Regions from separate parts of the Pseudomonas sp. TH04 genome, predicted to be linked through region 3. Evidence: predicted binding sites of a transcription regulator. Region 3 holds the regulator's gene; each other region holds the start of a gene.
The links. The regulator sigma-54, encoded in region 3, starts transcription at its own class of promoters, with help from an activator protein. The targets are predictions, from matches to a motif close to ANTGGCATNNANNTTGCTNT.

Region 1: the regulator sigma-54 is predicted to act here: its motif matches at 1,857-1,876, upstream of glnA (glutamate--ammonia ligase).
Region 2: the regulator sigma-54 is predicted to act here: its motif matches at 2,547-2,566, upstream of JFT85_RS23370 (circularly permuted type 2 ATP-grasp protein).

The regions. Positions count from the first base shown of each region.
Region 1 is NZ_JAEKEA010000001.1:3,161,975-3,166,389, forward strand. It holds gene typA (translational GTPase TypA) at 1-48, opposite strand, end outside; gene thiI (tRNA uracil 4-sulfurtransferase ThiI) at 188-1,642, opposite strand; gene glnA (glutamate--ammonia ligase) at 1,976-3,382, shown strand; gene JFT85_RS14210 (DUF6124 family protein) at 3,451-3,690, opposite strand; gene JFT85_RS14215 (chorismate mutase) at 4,120-4,415, shown strand, end outside.
Region 2 is NZ_JAEKEA010000001.1:5,177,510-5,181,924, forward strand. It holds gene JFT85_RS23345 (hypothetical protein) at 1-229, shown strand, start outside; gene JFT85_RS23350 (YkgJ family cysteine cluster protein) at 390-644, shown strand; gene JFT85_RS23355 (START domain-containing protein) at 686-1,291, shown strand; gene JFT85_RS23360 (hypothetical protein) at 1,395-1,631, shown strand; gene JFT85_RS23365 (ribonuclease E inhibitor RraB) at 1,844-2,185, shown strand; gene JFT85_RS23370 (circularly permuted type 2 ATP-grasp protein) at 2,599-4,008, shown strand; gene JFT85_RS23375 (alpha-E domain-containing protein) at 4,013-4,415, shown strand, end outside.
Region 3 is NZ_JAEKEA010000001.1:2,534,386-2,538,800, reverse strand. It holds gene rapZ (RNase adapter RapZ) at 1-850, opposite strand, end outside; gene ptsN (PTS IIA-like nitrogen regulatory protein PtsN) at 853-1,317, opposite strand; gene hpf (ribosome hibernation-promoting factor, HPF/YfiA family) at 1,330-1,635, opposite strand; gene JFT85_RS11435 (RNA polymerase factor sigma-54) at 1,711-3,204, opposite strand; gene lptB (LPS export ABC transporter ATP-binding protein) at 3,389-4,114, opposite strand; gene lptA (lipopolysaccharide transport periplasmic protein LptA) at 4,114-4,415, opposite strand, start outside.

The DNA of each region.
Region 1 (4,415 bases), 630 kb from region 3:
ATGGTCAACGTGAGCAATGATGGCGATGTTACGTAGATTTTCGATCACTTGTGTATCTCGATCAGAGGATTCGGTGTGCTGACAGGTCGTGGCAGCGATTAACAGTAGAGTCAGGCCTTGCCGTTACAGCTTGACGGCAGAGTCGGGGGGCCGGTGACGCAGGCCACAGGCAAACAGCCCCGGGCTCTTAGCTCGGTCGATAAACGCGCACATTGGCATGCCCCTCACTGAGCAAATGGTGGGCATGCAGGCGACTCATCACGCCTTTGTCGCAATACAGCAGGTACTGACGGCTGTTATCCAGTTCCTTGAAACGCGCGTTCAATGCGTAGAACGGCAGCGTTTGCACGTCGACGCCAGCGATTTCCAGCGGCTCATCTTCGGCGGCATCCGGGTGACGGATGTCGACGACAATCTGGCCGGCCAGGGCTTCACTGACTTCTTCGATTTGCACGTCTTGGCCCAATTCGTCGATTACGCGATCGATCGGCACCATTTTAGCGTTCTCGAGCGCACGCTCCAGAATCGCCATGTCGAACTGTTGTTCTTCGTACTCCACGCGGTTGCGCTTGGCGTGGGTCTTGGGGTTCACCGAAATGACCCCGCAATATTCAGGCATGTGCTTGGCGAAATCCGCCGTGCCGATTTCTTCGGCCAGGTCGATGATGTCCTGCTTGTGACTGGCGATCAGCGGGCGCAGCACCAGCTTCTCGGTCACGCAGTCGATCAGCGACAGGTTCGGCAGCGTCTGGCTGGAGACCTGGGAGATCGCTTCACCGGTCACCAACGCGTCGATCTGCAACTGATCGGCGATTCGGGACGCAGCGCGCAACATCATACGCTTCAATACTACGCCCATATGACTGTTATCGACTTTGCCGAGAATTTCACCCAGCACTTCCTCGAACGGCACGCTTACAAATAGCACGCGTTGGGAGCTGCCGTACTTCTTCCAGATAAAGTGCGCGACTTCCATCACGCCCAATTCATGTGCACGCCCGCCCAGATTAAAGAAGCAGAAGTGGCTCATCAGGCCGCGGCGCATGATCTGGTAGGCCGCCACCGTGGAATCGAAACCGCCGGACATCAGCACCAGGGTCTGTTCCAGGGCACCCAGCGGGTAGCCGCCGATGCTGTTGTGCTGGCTGTGAATCACAAACAACCGTTGGTCGCGAATTTCCATGCGCACTTCAATTTGCGGCGCTTTCAGGGAAATTCCGGCGGCGCCGCACTCGCGACGCAGCTTGCTGCCGACGTATTTCTCGACGTCCATGGAGCTGAAGGTGTGCTTGCCGGCGCGCTTGCAGCGCACCGAAAAAATCTTGCCTTCAAGCTCATTGCCAAAGTGCAGCTTGCACTTCTCGGTGATGTCGTCGAAGTCGCCCAGCGGGTACTCATCCACCTGCAGGAAATGCGCGATGCCCGGCATGCAGCTCAGGCGCTCGGTCATGTCCTTCAAGGCTTTGGCATCGGTGATACGGGTTTCCAGCTCGAGGTTGTCCCACACGCCATTCACCACCACAGCCGGGTCCAGGTCACGGAGCACGGCACGGATGTTCTTGGCCAATTGACGGATGAAACGCATCCGTACCGGTCGGCTTTTGATGGTGATCTCGGGGAACACTTTAACGATTAATTTCATGGAAACAGCGCGCGCCGGGCCTGCTGAAAAAGGGGGGCGCGGATTATAGCGGAAATCGCTCAAGGTTTAACCAGTTAATATGCATTACACACGACGCGCACCAAAACGGGTCATTTACGTCAATTAACGCTACATTGCAGTGCGTGATTTATTCCGTTTCGGCGGATTGCACCGTTATAGGGGCCATTTTGAGGCAAAAAGGCCATGTTGGCGCACTGGCATGCAATTTGCTCTCTTGTGAGGCAGGTTGCCTTGGTCGAGTATTCGCGCCGGCATCACCCACATTCTAAGGGCTAACTCCACTATCCAGCCCGAAGCCACCCGGAGGACACCATGTCGAAGTCGGTTCAACTCATCAAAGATCATGACGTTAAATGGATTGATCTGCGCTTCACGGACACTAAAGGTACTCAGCACCACGTGACCATGCCGGCTCGCGACGCGCTGGATGATGCTTTCTTCGAAGAAGGCAAAATGTTCGACGGTTCCTCCATTGCCGGCTGGAAAGGCATCGAAGCTTCCGACATGATCCTGATGCCGGACGACAGCACTGCCGTTCTCGACCCGTTCACCGAAGACCCAACCCTGATCATCGTCTGCGACGTGATCGAGCCTTCGACCATGCAAGGCTACGACCGCGACCCACGTGCGATCGCCAAGCGCGCCGAGGAATACCTGAAGTCGACCGGTATCGGCGACACCGTATTCGTAGGCCCGGAGCCAGAATTCTTCATCTTTGATTCGGTCAAGTTCAAGTCCGACATCTCCGGTTCCATGTTCAAAATCTTCTCCGAACAAGGTTCGTGGATGTCTGACCAGGACATCGAAGGCGGCAACAAAGGCCACCGTCCAGGTATCAAAGGTGGCTACTTCCCAGTTCCGCCGTTCGACCACGACCACGAAATCCGTACCTCCATGTGCAACGCCATGGAAGAAATGGGCCTGGTCATCGAAGTTCACCACCACGAAGTGGCGACTGCCGGCCAGAACGAAATCGGTGTGAAGTTCAACACCCTGGTGGCCAAGGCTGACGAAGTTCAGACCCTGAAGTACTGCGTACACAACGTGGCTGATGCCTACGGCCGTACCGCTACCTTCATGCCTAAGCCACTGTACGGCGATAACGGTTCGGGTATGCACGTTCACCTGTCCATCGCTAAAGAAGGCAAGAACACCTTCGCTGGCGAAGGTTATGCCGGCCTGTCCGACACTGCCCTGTACTTCATCGGCGGTATCATCAAGCACGGTAAGGCCCTGAACGGCTTCACCAACCCGTCGACCAACTCCTACAAGCGTCTGGTGCCAGGTTTCGAAGCACCGGTAATGCTGGCCTACTCGGCGCGTAACCGTTCCGCTTCGATCCGTATTCCTTACGTGTCCAGCCCACGCGCTCGCCGTATCGAAGCACGCTTCCCGGACCCGGCAGCCAACCCATACCTGGCCTTCGCTGCCCTGGTCATGGCTGGCCTGGACGGCATCCAGAACAAGATCCACCCTGGCGACGCCGCCGACAAAAACTTGTACGACCTGCCGCCTGAAGAGGCCAAAGAGATCCCACAAGTGTGCGGCAGCCTGAAAGAAGCCCTGGAAGAGCTGGACAAGGGCCGTGCGTTCCTGACCAAAGGCGGCGTATTCAGCGACGACTTCATCGATGCCTACATCGAGCTGAAAAGCGAAGAAGAAATCAAAGTACGCACCTTCGTACACCCACTGGAATACGAGCTGTACTACAGCTGCTGATCCGGTAGCGCTGCTTAACGTGGCGTAACGAAAAGACCTCCTTCGGGAGGTCTTTTTTTGCCTGGCGTTTAGCGAGCCGGGGCGTGGCGGTCGAGCAGTTTGCCAACCATCAAGGTGCCGAGAGCACTGAGCTGATGAATCGCCAGGACGGTATCGCGGTGTTTGCCTTCCAGCGCCTCTGACAAATCAAGCAACAAGGTGCTGACCGAGGTAAAGGCTTCGAAGCTGTTGACCAGCAGGGACTCGTCGTCGCTGCCAGAGTCGATGGTGAAGACGGATAGAGGTGGATTTGGGGTTGCTTTGAACATGTCTTAACTTCCTCGAATGAGGCCGCCATCGACTCGCTACTAAACGATAGGGTGGCAGCTATGCGCAGGTTAGTAGACCGGGGAAGTTAAGCAAAAGCCGGCGCACCCGAAGATGCCCTACGCACAGCCGCCATAAAGGTCGGAGTGGTACGACTTAACTTAACCCTCAGGCTACTAAACCTGATCGCTGATGAGCAGCGACCGAGCAACCTTAGAGACGACAAGCCAGCCGTACAAGCCGGCGGATTCTGGCGCACCTGTAGGCAAGCACGCAAGCTAAGGTAGCCTCTGGCTGACACTGCCCAAAATCTGCAAACCCAATCAAAATGTGGGAGCGGGCTTGCTCGCGAAGGCGGTGTATCAGTTAATGCATCGGGTGACTGACACACCGCCTTCGCGAGCAAGCCCGCTCCCACAAGGAGATCTACGTTGAAACATAAACTTGCATTCGCCCTGTTGTTCGCCTGCGCCACAGCCAGCGCCGCGCCGCCCACCCTGGAGCCTCTGCTCAACAGCATCGCCGAACGCCTGGAGATTGCCGACCAGGTGGCCCTGAGCAAATGGGACAGCCACAAGCCCGTAGAGGACAGGAAGCGCGAACAGGAAGTGATCGCCAGCGTGGTCGCCCAGGCGCCCACTTACAAACTCGACCCCGCCGCCGCCGAGCAATTTTTCTCGGCACAGATCGAAGCCAATAAGCTGGTGCAATACACCCATCTGTCCGA
Region 2 (4,415 bases), 2.6 Mb from region 3:
GGACTTGTCCCTGCCGACGGAAATGGTCAGACATTTGCAGCCGATTGGCACCATGCCTAAACCGAAGAGCGTGCCGTTGTTACCGCCCATGTTTGCTGAAAAGCCCACCGACGACAGTGCGTTCCAGATCAATGGCCGCCTGCTCAGCAACCAGATGCAGTTGCAACTGCGCAATGAAGAACGGCGCGATATCGAAGGCGCCGCCCTCGATTTCGAATTCAAGCAATAAATTCCCCGCAAAGGTGACGCCGACCGCCGACCATTTGTCGCAGACTGGTCAGTCACTTTTGTTTTGTGCGAAAAACCCCTGTTAGACCATTTTAAAACGGCTGTTTAAGGGCGTACTCTAGCCCGGCCATCCACATTGAGTCGTCGAGGACCTGCTGGTCATGAAATGCCGTGAAGGCTGTGGCGCCTGCTGCATCGCCCCCTCTATCAGTTCGCCCTTACCTGGAATGCCCCACGGCAAACCGGCAGGCGAACGCTGCCTGCACCTGTCGGTCGAACAGCTATGCCTGTTGTTCGGGCAGCCGGAGCGACCAGCGGTGTGCAGTGACTTCAAGGCAGACCTTGAGGTGTGTGGCCACGATCAAGCCGATGCGATCCGCTTGATCGGCTGGTGGGAGCAGATGACGGCGGCTTGATGGGCTTTACTATCGGAACTTCAACAATAAGGAATACAACAATGGGTTCGCTGAAACGAATGGCTGTGTTGTGCGGTTTTACGGTGTTATTTGCGGCCACTGCCCAGGCGGAAGATTGGCAAGTCGCCAAGGACGAAGACGGTATCAAGGTGTCCCTGAGCGAAGTCGCCGGTTCCAAATACAAGGCGTATCGCGGTGTAACCCTGATCAAGGCGCCCGTCGCCAAGATCCAGGCCCTGCAGGAAGACGTGGCCGGTGCCTGCTCCTGGATTCACGAATGCAAATCGCAAAAACTGCTCAAGACCGAAGGTGACAAGAGCTGGACCTACACCCAGTTCAAGGCACCGTTCCCGGTCACCGACCGCGATTCGATCCTTGAGATCACCACGTCCAAGGCCGCCGATGGCACTGTGACTCGCAAACTGCTGGAAGTGCCGACCTATCAGCCGGAAGTCAAAGGCTACGTGCGCGTTGCCCAGGTCGACGGCTATTGGAAGCTGGTGCCCAAAGGCGACAACCAGACCGAAGTCACCTACCAGGTGCACACCGAGCCAGGCGGCAGTGTGCCGTCGTGGCTGGCCAACAAGTTTGTGGTGGACGCGCCGTTCAACACCTTGAAAGCCTTGAAAGCACACGCTGAAAAATAAGCGCAATTAATCAGGTGCCTCCGACCTTGAGTGGAACGTTTGCCGGTCCCTCAAGGTCCAGATATGAGTAAGCCCAGACACGGGTTTTATCGAGGAGGCACCGATGCAAAAGTGGCAGATTACCTTCGTTGATGATCACGGCGTACAGTCCGTGGAGCAGTTCGCCTGCGCGCAAAAACCCAGCCTCGAAGATGCGGCACACATGATTCGCAACAAGCTGGTGCCCGTGGCCGCCGAACTCGACCTTAATGACCTTGAGGGCCGCAAGCCCGAGCCTACGGTCAAGATCCTCAAAGACCAGAACAGCATTCAAATTCTCGACATCTCCCCCGCCGCCTGAACATTCCCTGTATGCCCTTCAAACCCTCTGGTGGAGGTGAAAGCTTCGCGCTACTCTGCAACTGAGATCAGCGAATGAATCGCTAAGGTCTGGTCTTGTCAGCTACATGCTTGTTTTCCCGCGGTCATGTCATTGCCGTGGTACCCGCGCCAGTAGGGCGCGGGCTTCGGGAAGCACGGAAAGTCTATCCATCAGTTTGAGGAGGACGTTTCATGAGCACAGCCTATCAAGAAGACATCAGCACCAACGTACTGCGCCGCATGAAAGAGGGCGGCTTTGACTTCTCGCGTTTTCACCCCATTGAGTTCTACGCCATATTCCCGGATGAGGAACGGGCGCGCAGGGCTGCGGGTCGATTTCGCGGGGAATCCCTGAATGCCCAGGTCAGCGCGCGCGATGATGGCGCCTGGTACCTGGAGCTGAGCAAAATCATGTTCGCAACCTACGACGGTATAGGAGACTTCGAGCAGGACTTTGAAGCGGTGGTCGAGCCGCTGGGCGGAATCATCGAAGGGTGGGGCGTCAAGCAGGAGGTGCGTGGGTTACCCATGTAGCTGGATTTTATGAGCAACGCAGCGTATCGGCTGACCTTTGGGTCGGCCGATTTTGTTTGTGCTGTCTGAAATTTTCCGAAAGTACCGAGCACTTTTCGTGCACAAAAAAAAGCCACCCGAACAGGGTGGCTCAAAGGGAAGAGAGGTTCGCTGAAATCTCAGGAAACAAACCTGTTCAGCCGATGGGGGTGATTATCCGCAGGCGGGGCCGGGCAGTGAAATCAACTCTGACTATGCTGTTGATAGTCAAAGCCTGCATTGCGATGAAGCGCGCGTCATGCGCGCTGGCATTCTGCGCACCAGGACGGTGCGGTCAGATTTTGTAGGTTATTTAACTGGCTGATTCTTAAGTGTTTATGCCGATGGCACGGGCCTTGCGACAGTGCTTGCGCCCGGGTGACAAGGAGTACGGCATGACCCGCACTTATTACGATGAAATGTACGACGGGGCAGGGCAGGTCCGCCCCCATTACCGCGAGTTCGCCCGCTGGTTGGCCGACACGCCGCCCGAACTGCTGGCGCAGCGCCGGCGTGAAGCCGACTTGCTGTTCCACCGCGCGGGCATCACCTTCACCCTTTATGGGGATGAACAGGGCACTGAGCGTCTGATCCCTTTTGACACGATCCCGCGCAGTATTCCGGCGAGTGAATGGCGGATTGTCGAGCGTGGTTGTATTCAACGGGTCAAGGCGCTGAACATGTTTCTCGCCGACCTCTATCACGACCAGCGCATTATCAAGGCCGGCATTGTCCCCGCCGAGCAGGTGCTGGCCAACGAGCAATATCAACTGGCAATGCAGGGCCTGGACCTGCACCGCGATCTGTATTCCCACATCTCCGGAGTCGACCTCGTACGCGATGGCGATGGCACTTACTACGTGCTGGAAGACAACCTGCGCACCCCAAGCGGTGTCAGCTACATGCTTGAAGATCGCAAGATGATGATGCGGCTGTTCCCGGAATTATTTGCGGCGCAGCGCATTGCGCCGATTGATCATTACCCCAACCTGCTGCTCGACACCCTCAAAAGCTCCAGCCCGCTGGATAATCCAAGTGTGGTGGTGCTGACCCCGGGGCGCTTCAACAGCGCGTTTTTTGAACATGCCTTCCTGGCCCGGGAGATGGGCGTGGAACTGGTAGAAGGTGCCGACCTGTTCGTGCGCGACGACCGCGTATTCATGCGCACCACCGACGGCCCCAAGGCCGTGGACGTGATCTACCGGCGGCTCGACGACGCCTTCCTCGACCCGCTGGCCTTCAACCCGGATTCGATGCTTGGCGTGCCCGGCCTGCTCGCGGCCTACCGCTCGGGCAATGTGGTACTGGCCAACGCGATCGGCACCGGGGTGGCGGATGACAAGTCGGTGTACCCCTTCGTCACCGAGATGATCCGCTTTTACCTGGATGAAGAGCCGATTCTGAAGAACGTTCCGACGTTTCAGTGCCGAAAGCCCGATGAACTCTCCCATGTGCTGGCCAACCTGCCGGACTTGGTGGTCAAGGAAACCCAAGGCTCCGGCGGCTACGGCATGCTGGTCGGCCCGGCCTCCACGACGGCGGAAATCGAAGCCTTCCGCGCCCGTATCAAGGCCAAGCCCCACGCCTATATCGCACAACCGACCCTGTGTTTATCCACCTGCCCGACCTTCGTCGAAAACGGCATCGCGCCGCGCCATATCGACTTGCGGCCGTTTGTATTGTCCGGCAAGGAAACCCGCGTCGTTCCCGGCGGCTTGACCCGTGTGGCGCTGCGTGAAGGCTCGCTGGTGGTCAATTCGTCCCAGGGCGGCGGCACCAAAGACACTTGGGTGGTCGAGGACTGATGCCATGTTGAGTAGAACTGCCTCGGATTTGTACTGGATGTCGCGCTACCTGGAGCGCGCGGAAAACCTCGCGCGCATGCTCGATGTCAGCTATTCGTTGTCGCTGATGCCCCAGGATGGGCGCGGCGATGGTCTGCATGAATTGGCCATGCCGTTGTTGATTACCGGCACGCTGGACGATTACCACGAACGCCACGGTGAACTGCACGCCGAACGCCTGTTGCACTTCTTTGCGCTGGACGCGGCCAACCCGGCCAGCATCTACAGTTGTCTCGGCGCCGCACGGGCCAGCGCCCACGCGGTGCGTGGGCGAATCACCGCCGACATGTGGGAAAACATCAACGCCACCTGGCTGGATATTCGCGATATCGCCCAGCAAGGGCTGAGCCTCTACGGCATGAGCCGGT
Region 3 (4,415 bases):
GGTCGCGGTGGCGAACCTGGACGTTCTTGAGGGTTTGTTGCAGCACCTGGCCCAGGCGCTCGGTCAGGTACACCGAGCGATGGTGGCCGCCGGTGCAGCCGATGGCAATGGTGACATAAGCCCGGTTGCTTGCCGCAAAGCGCGGTAACCATTTGAGCAGGTAGCTGGAGATGTCCTGGAACATCTCCTCGACATCCGGTTGCGCAGCCAAGTACTCGGCCACCTGCTGATCAAGGCCGGACTGATCACGCAGCTCGGGCTTCCAGTAAGGATTGGGCAGGCAGCGCACATCAAACACCAGATCGGCATCCACCGGCATCCCGCGCTTGAAGCCAAACGACTCGACCAGAAATGCGGTGCCAGGCTCTGGCTGGTTCAGCAAGCGCAGCTTGATGGCATCCCGCAATTGATACAGGTTCAGGCCGGTGGTGTTGATCTTGAGGTCGGCCAGATCAATGATCGGTCCCAGCAGCGTGGTCTCGTCCTCGATGGCTTCGGCCAGCGAGCGGTGAGGGCTGCTGAGGGGGTGGCGGCGACGGGTTTCGGAAAAACGCTTGAGCAGCGTCTCTTCATCGGCGTCCAGGTACAGCACATCGCAATTGATATGCTTGGCGCGTACTTCCTCAAGCAATTGCGGAAAGCGCTGAAGATGGCTGGGCAGGTTGCGGGCGTCAATCGAGACGGCAACCAGGGGCTGCGCCAGCTCGGTGTGGATCAATGCACGCTCCGCCAACTCCGGCAGCAAACCGGCGGGCAGGTTGTCGATGCAATAAAAACCGTTGTCCTCAAGGACGTTGAGGGCGGTGCTTTTACCCGAGCCGGAGCGGCCGCTGACGATGATCAAACGCATGATTACTGCCCGTTTTGTTCATCCAGGACAACCTGATAGAGCGCCTCGTTGCTGTCGGCGCTGCGCAGTTTGTCGCGTACTTCCTTGCGGTCGAGCATGCTGGCGATCTGCCGGAGCAGTTCCAGGTGCGCATCGGTGGCGGCTTGCGGGACCAGCAGGACGAAGAGCAGGTCAACCGGGGCGCCGTCGATGGCGTCGAAATCGATGGGGGCGTCTAGGTGCAGCAGGGCGCTGATTGGAGACTCACAGCCTTGCAGGCGGCAGTGAGGAATCGCGATGCCGTTGCCAAAGCCAGTAGAACCAAGCTTTTCACGGGCGATCAGAGCCTCAAAGACAGCTTGCGTATCCAGGTCGGGCACTTCACGGCCGATCAGATTGGCAATTTTTTCGAGGGTTTTCTTTTTGCTGCCGCCCGGCACGTTCACCTGGGAACGGCCGGGGGTCAGGATGGTTTCAAGTCGAATCATGGGTGGGGAGTGTTAGCGGCCAGTGCCTTGAAGAAGGCTCTGCTGCTTTTCCTTATGCTTTTTAAGTTGGCGGTCAAGCTTGTCAGTCAAGGCATCGATCGATGCATACATGTCTTCATGCTCGGCATTGGCGACCACTTCGCCACCGGGTATCTGCAAGGTCGCTTCAATTTTCTGCTGAAGCTTATCGACCTTCATGATGACCTGCACATTGGTGATCTTGTCGAAATGACCCTCGAGTCGTTTCAGCTTCTGCTCGACATATTCGCGCAATGGAGGGGTGACTTCTACATGGTGTCCACTGATGTTGACTTGCATACAGCTTCTCCTTCGTTGCCAGTGCATAAAGCGACAGGCAAAAGCGCCTGCCACTGGAACGCTATGGCCCGCCCGTCACATCAAACGCTTACGCTCGCTGGAAGGCGCGATCCCGAGGGACTCGCGGTACTTGGCGACGGTTCGACGGGCGACCTGAATGCCTTGTGCCTCCAGTAAACCAGCGATCTTGCTGTCACTCAACGGCTTTTTCTGATTTTCCGCGGCAACCAGTTTTTTAATGATCGCGCGGATCGCCGTGGACGAGCATTCGCCGCCTTCGGAGGTACTTACGTGGCTGGAGAAAAAGTATTTCAGCTCATAAATACCCCGTGGGGTATGCATGAATTTCTGCGTGGTTACCCGGGAAATCGTCGATTCATGCATGCCAACCGCCTCAGCGATATCGTGCAGGACCAAGGGTTTCATGGCCTCGTCACCATATTCGAGGAAGCCGCGCTGGTGCTCGACGATCTGAGTGGCCACTTTCATCAGGGTTTCGTTGCGGCTTTGCAGGCTCTTGATGAACCAGCGCGCTTCCTGCAACTGATTGCGCATGAAGGTGTTATCGGCACTGGTGTCGGCACGGCGCACAAAACCTGCGTATTGCGGGTTGACGCGCAGGCGAGGCACCGACTCCTGGTTCAGTTCCACCAGCCAACGCTCGTTGTCTTTGCGCACGATTACATCGGGAACGACGTATTCGGCTTCGCTGGACTCGATCTGCGAGCCCGGGCGGGGGTTAAGGCTCTGTACCAGCTCGATGACCTGGCGCAGGTCGTCTTCCTTGAGCTTCATGCGGCGCATCAGCTGGCTGTAATCGCGGCTGCCCAGCAGGTCGATGTAGTCGGTGACCAGGCGCTGGGCTTCGGCGAGCCACAGGGTCTTGGCGGGCAGTTGGCGCAGTTGCAGCAACAGGCACTCGCTCAGTGTGCGGGCGCCGATGCCGGCGGGCTCGAACTGCTGGATGCGGTGCAGGACGGCTTCGATTTCGTCCAGTTCGATGTCCAGTTCCGGATCGAAAGCCTCAAGGATCTCTTCGAGCGTCTCGTCGAGGTAACCCTGGTTATTGATGCAGTCGATCAGGGTCACGGCGATCAGGCGATCGGTGTCGGACATCGGCGCCAGGTTCAATTGCCACAGCAAATGGCTCTGCAGGCTTTCGCCGACGGAGGTGCGGGTGGTGAAGTCCCACTCGTCATCATCATTGCTGGGCAGGCTGCTGGCGCTGGTCTGGTAAACGTCTTCCCAGGCGGTGTCCACCGGAAGCTCGTTGGGAATGCGTTCGTTCCATTCGCCTTCCTCAAGGTTGTCCACCGTAGGGGCGGTTTCCTGATAGGAAGGTTCCTGCACGTCGGAGTTGGGTTTTTGCTCGATGTTGTCGGCCAGCGGGTCTGCATTATCGAAGTCGTCGCCTTCTTCCTGGCGTTCGAGCATCGGATTGGACTCCAGGGCCTCCTGGATTTCCTGTTGCAGGTCCAGGGTCGACAATTGGAGCAGGCGGATGGCCTGTTGCAGCTGCGGTGTCATCGTCAGCTGCTGGCCCATTCTCAGGACTAGCGATGGTTTCATGGCAGGGGCTTAACACCTTATTCGCCGGCGCAATGCGCCATCCACGACAGGGCGCGTGAGCGCCAAACATAAGCAAATTATATGCCTGATGTCGGGGGCTTTGCCTAGAGCGCGGTAACAATAAAAAACCAGAGGTTTTTATTGACTCCCGCGCGCTTTGGCGAACGGCCAGACACCACAGTGCTTACAGGCGGAACTCGTGGCCCAGGTACACTTCCTTGACCAGTTCGTTGGCCAGGATGGTGGCGGAGTCGCCTTCGGCGATCAGCTGGCCATCGTTGACGATATAAGCCGTTTCACAGATATCCAGGGTCTCACGGACGTTGTGGTCGGTGATCAATACACCGATACCCTTGGCCTTGAGGTGATGGATGATCTGCTTGATATCGCCGACCGAGATCGGGTCGACACCGGCGAAGGGTTCATCCAGCAGGATGAATTTCGGCGCGGTGGCCAGGGCGCGGGCGATTTCCACACGACGACGTTCACCACCGGACAAGCTCATGCCGAGGTTGTCGCGGATGTGGTTGATATGGAATTCCTGCAGCAGGCTTTCCAGCTCTTTGCGGCGGCCGTCACGGTCGAGTTCCTTGCGGGTCTCGAGGATCGCCATGATGTTGTCTGCTACCGACAATTTGCGGAAGATCGACGCTTCCTGGGGAAGATAGCCGATACCTGCGCGTGCACGACCGTGCATCGGCTGGTTGCTGACGTCCAGGTCGTCGATCAAGACACGGCCCTGATCCGCCTGGACCAGGCCGACAATCATATAGAAGCACGTGGTCTTGCCGGCGCCGTTGGGGCCAAGCAAGCCAACGATCTGGCCGCTGTCGATCGATAAACTGACGTCGCGTACGACCTGACGGCTTTTATAAGCTTTGGCCAGATGCTGGGCTTTCAGGGTTGCCATTAGTTCGCCTTCTTCGCAGCGGGGTTGGGCGCAGGCTGGGCGGCGCCTTCTTTCTGCTTCGGCTGGATAACCATGTCGATGCGCGGCTTCGGAGTGCCGATCTTCGCGCCAGTGGCACGACCGGCCTGGGCGATCTGCTTCACCGTGTCATAGGTGATTTTTTCACCGTCTGTGGTGTTGCCATCGCTGCTGACAACCCTGGCCTGGTCGATCAGGATGATGCGATTCTGCTGGGCGTGGTACTGGATGGTCCTGCCATAGCCCTTGATCGGGGCTGGGTCCGTAGCCGCCTGCTTCTGTT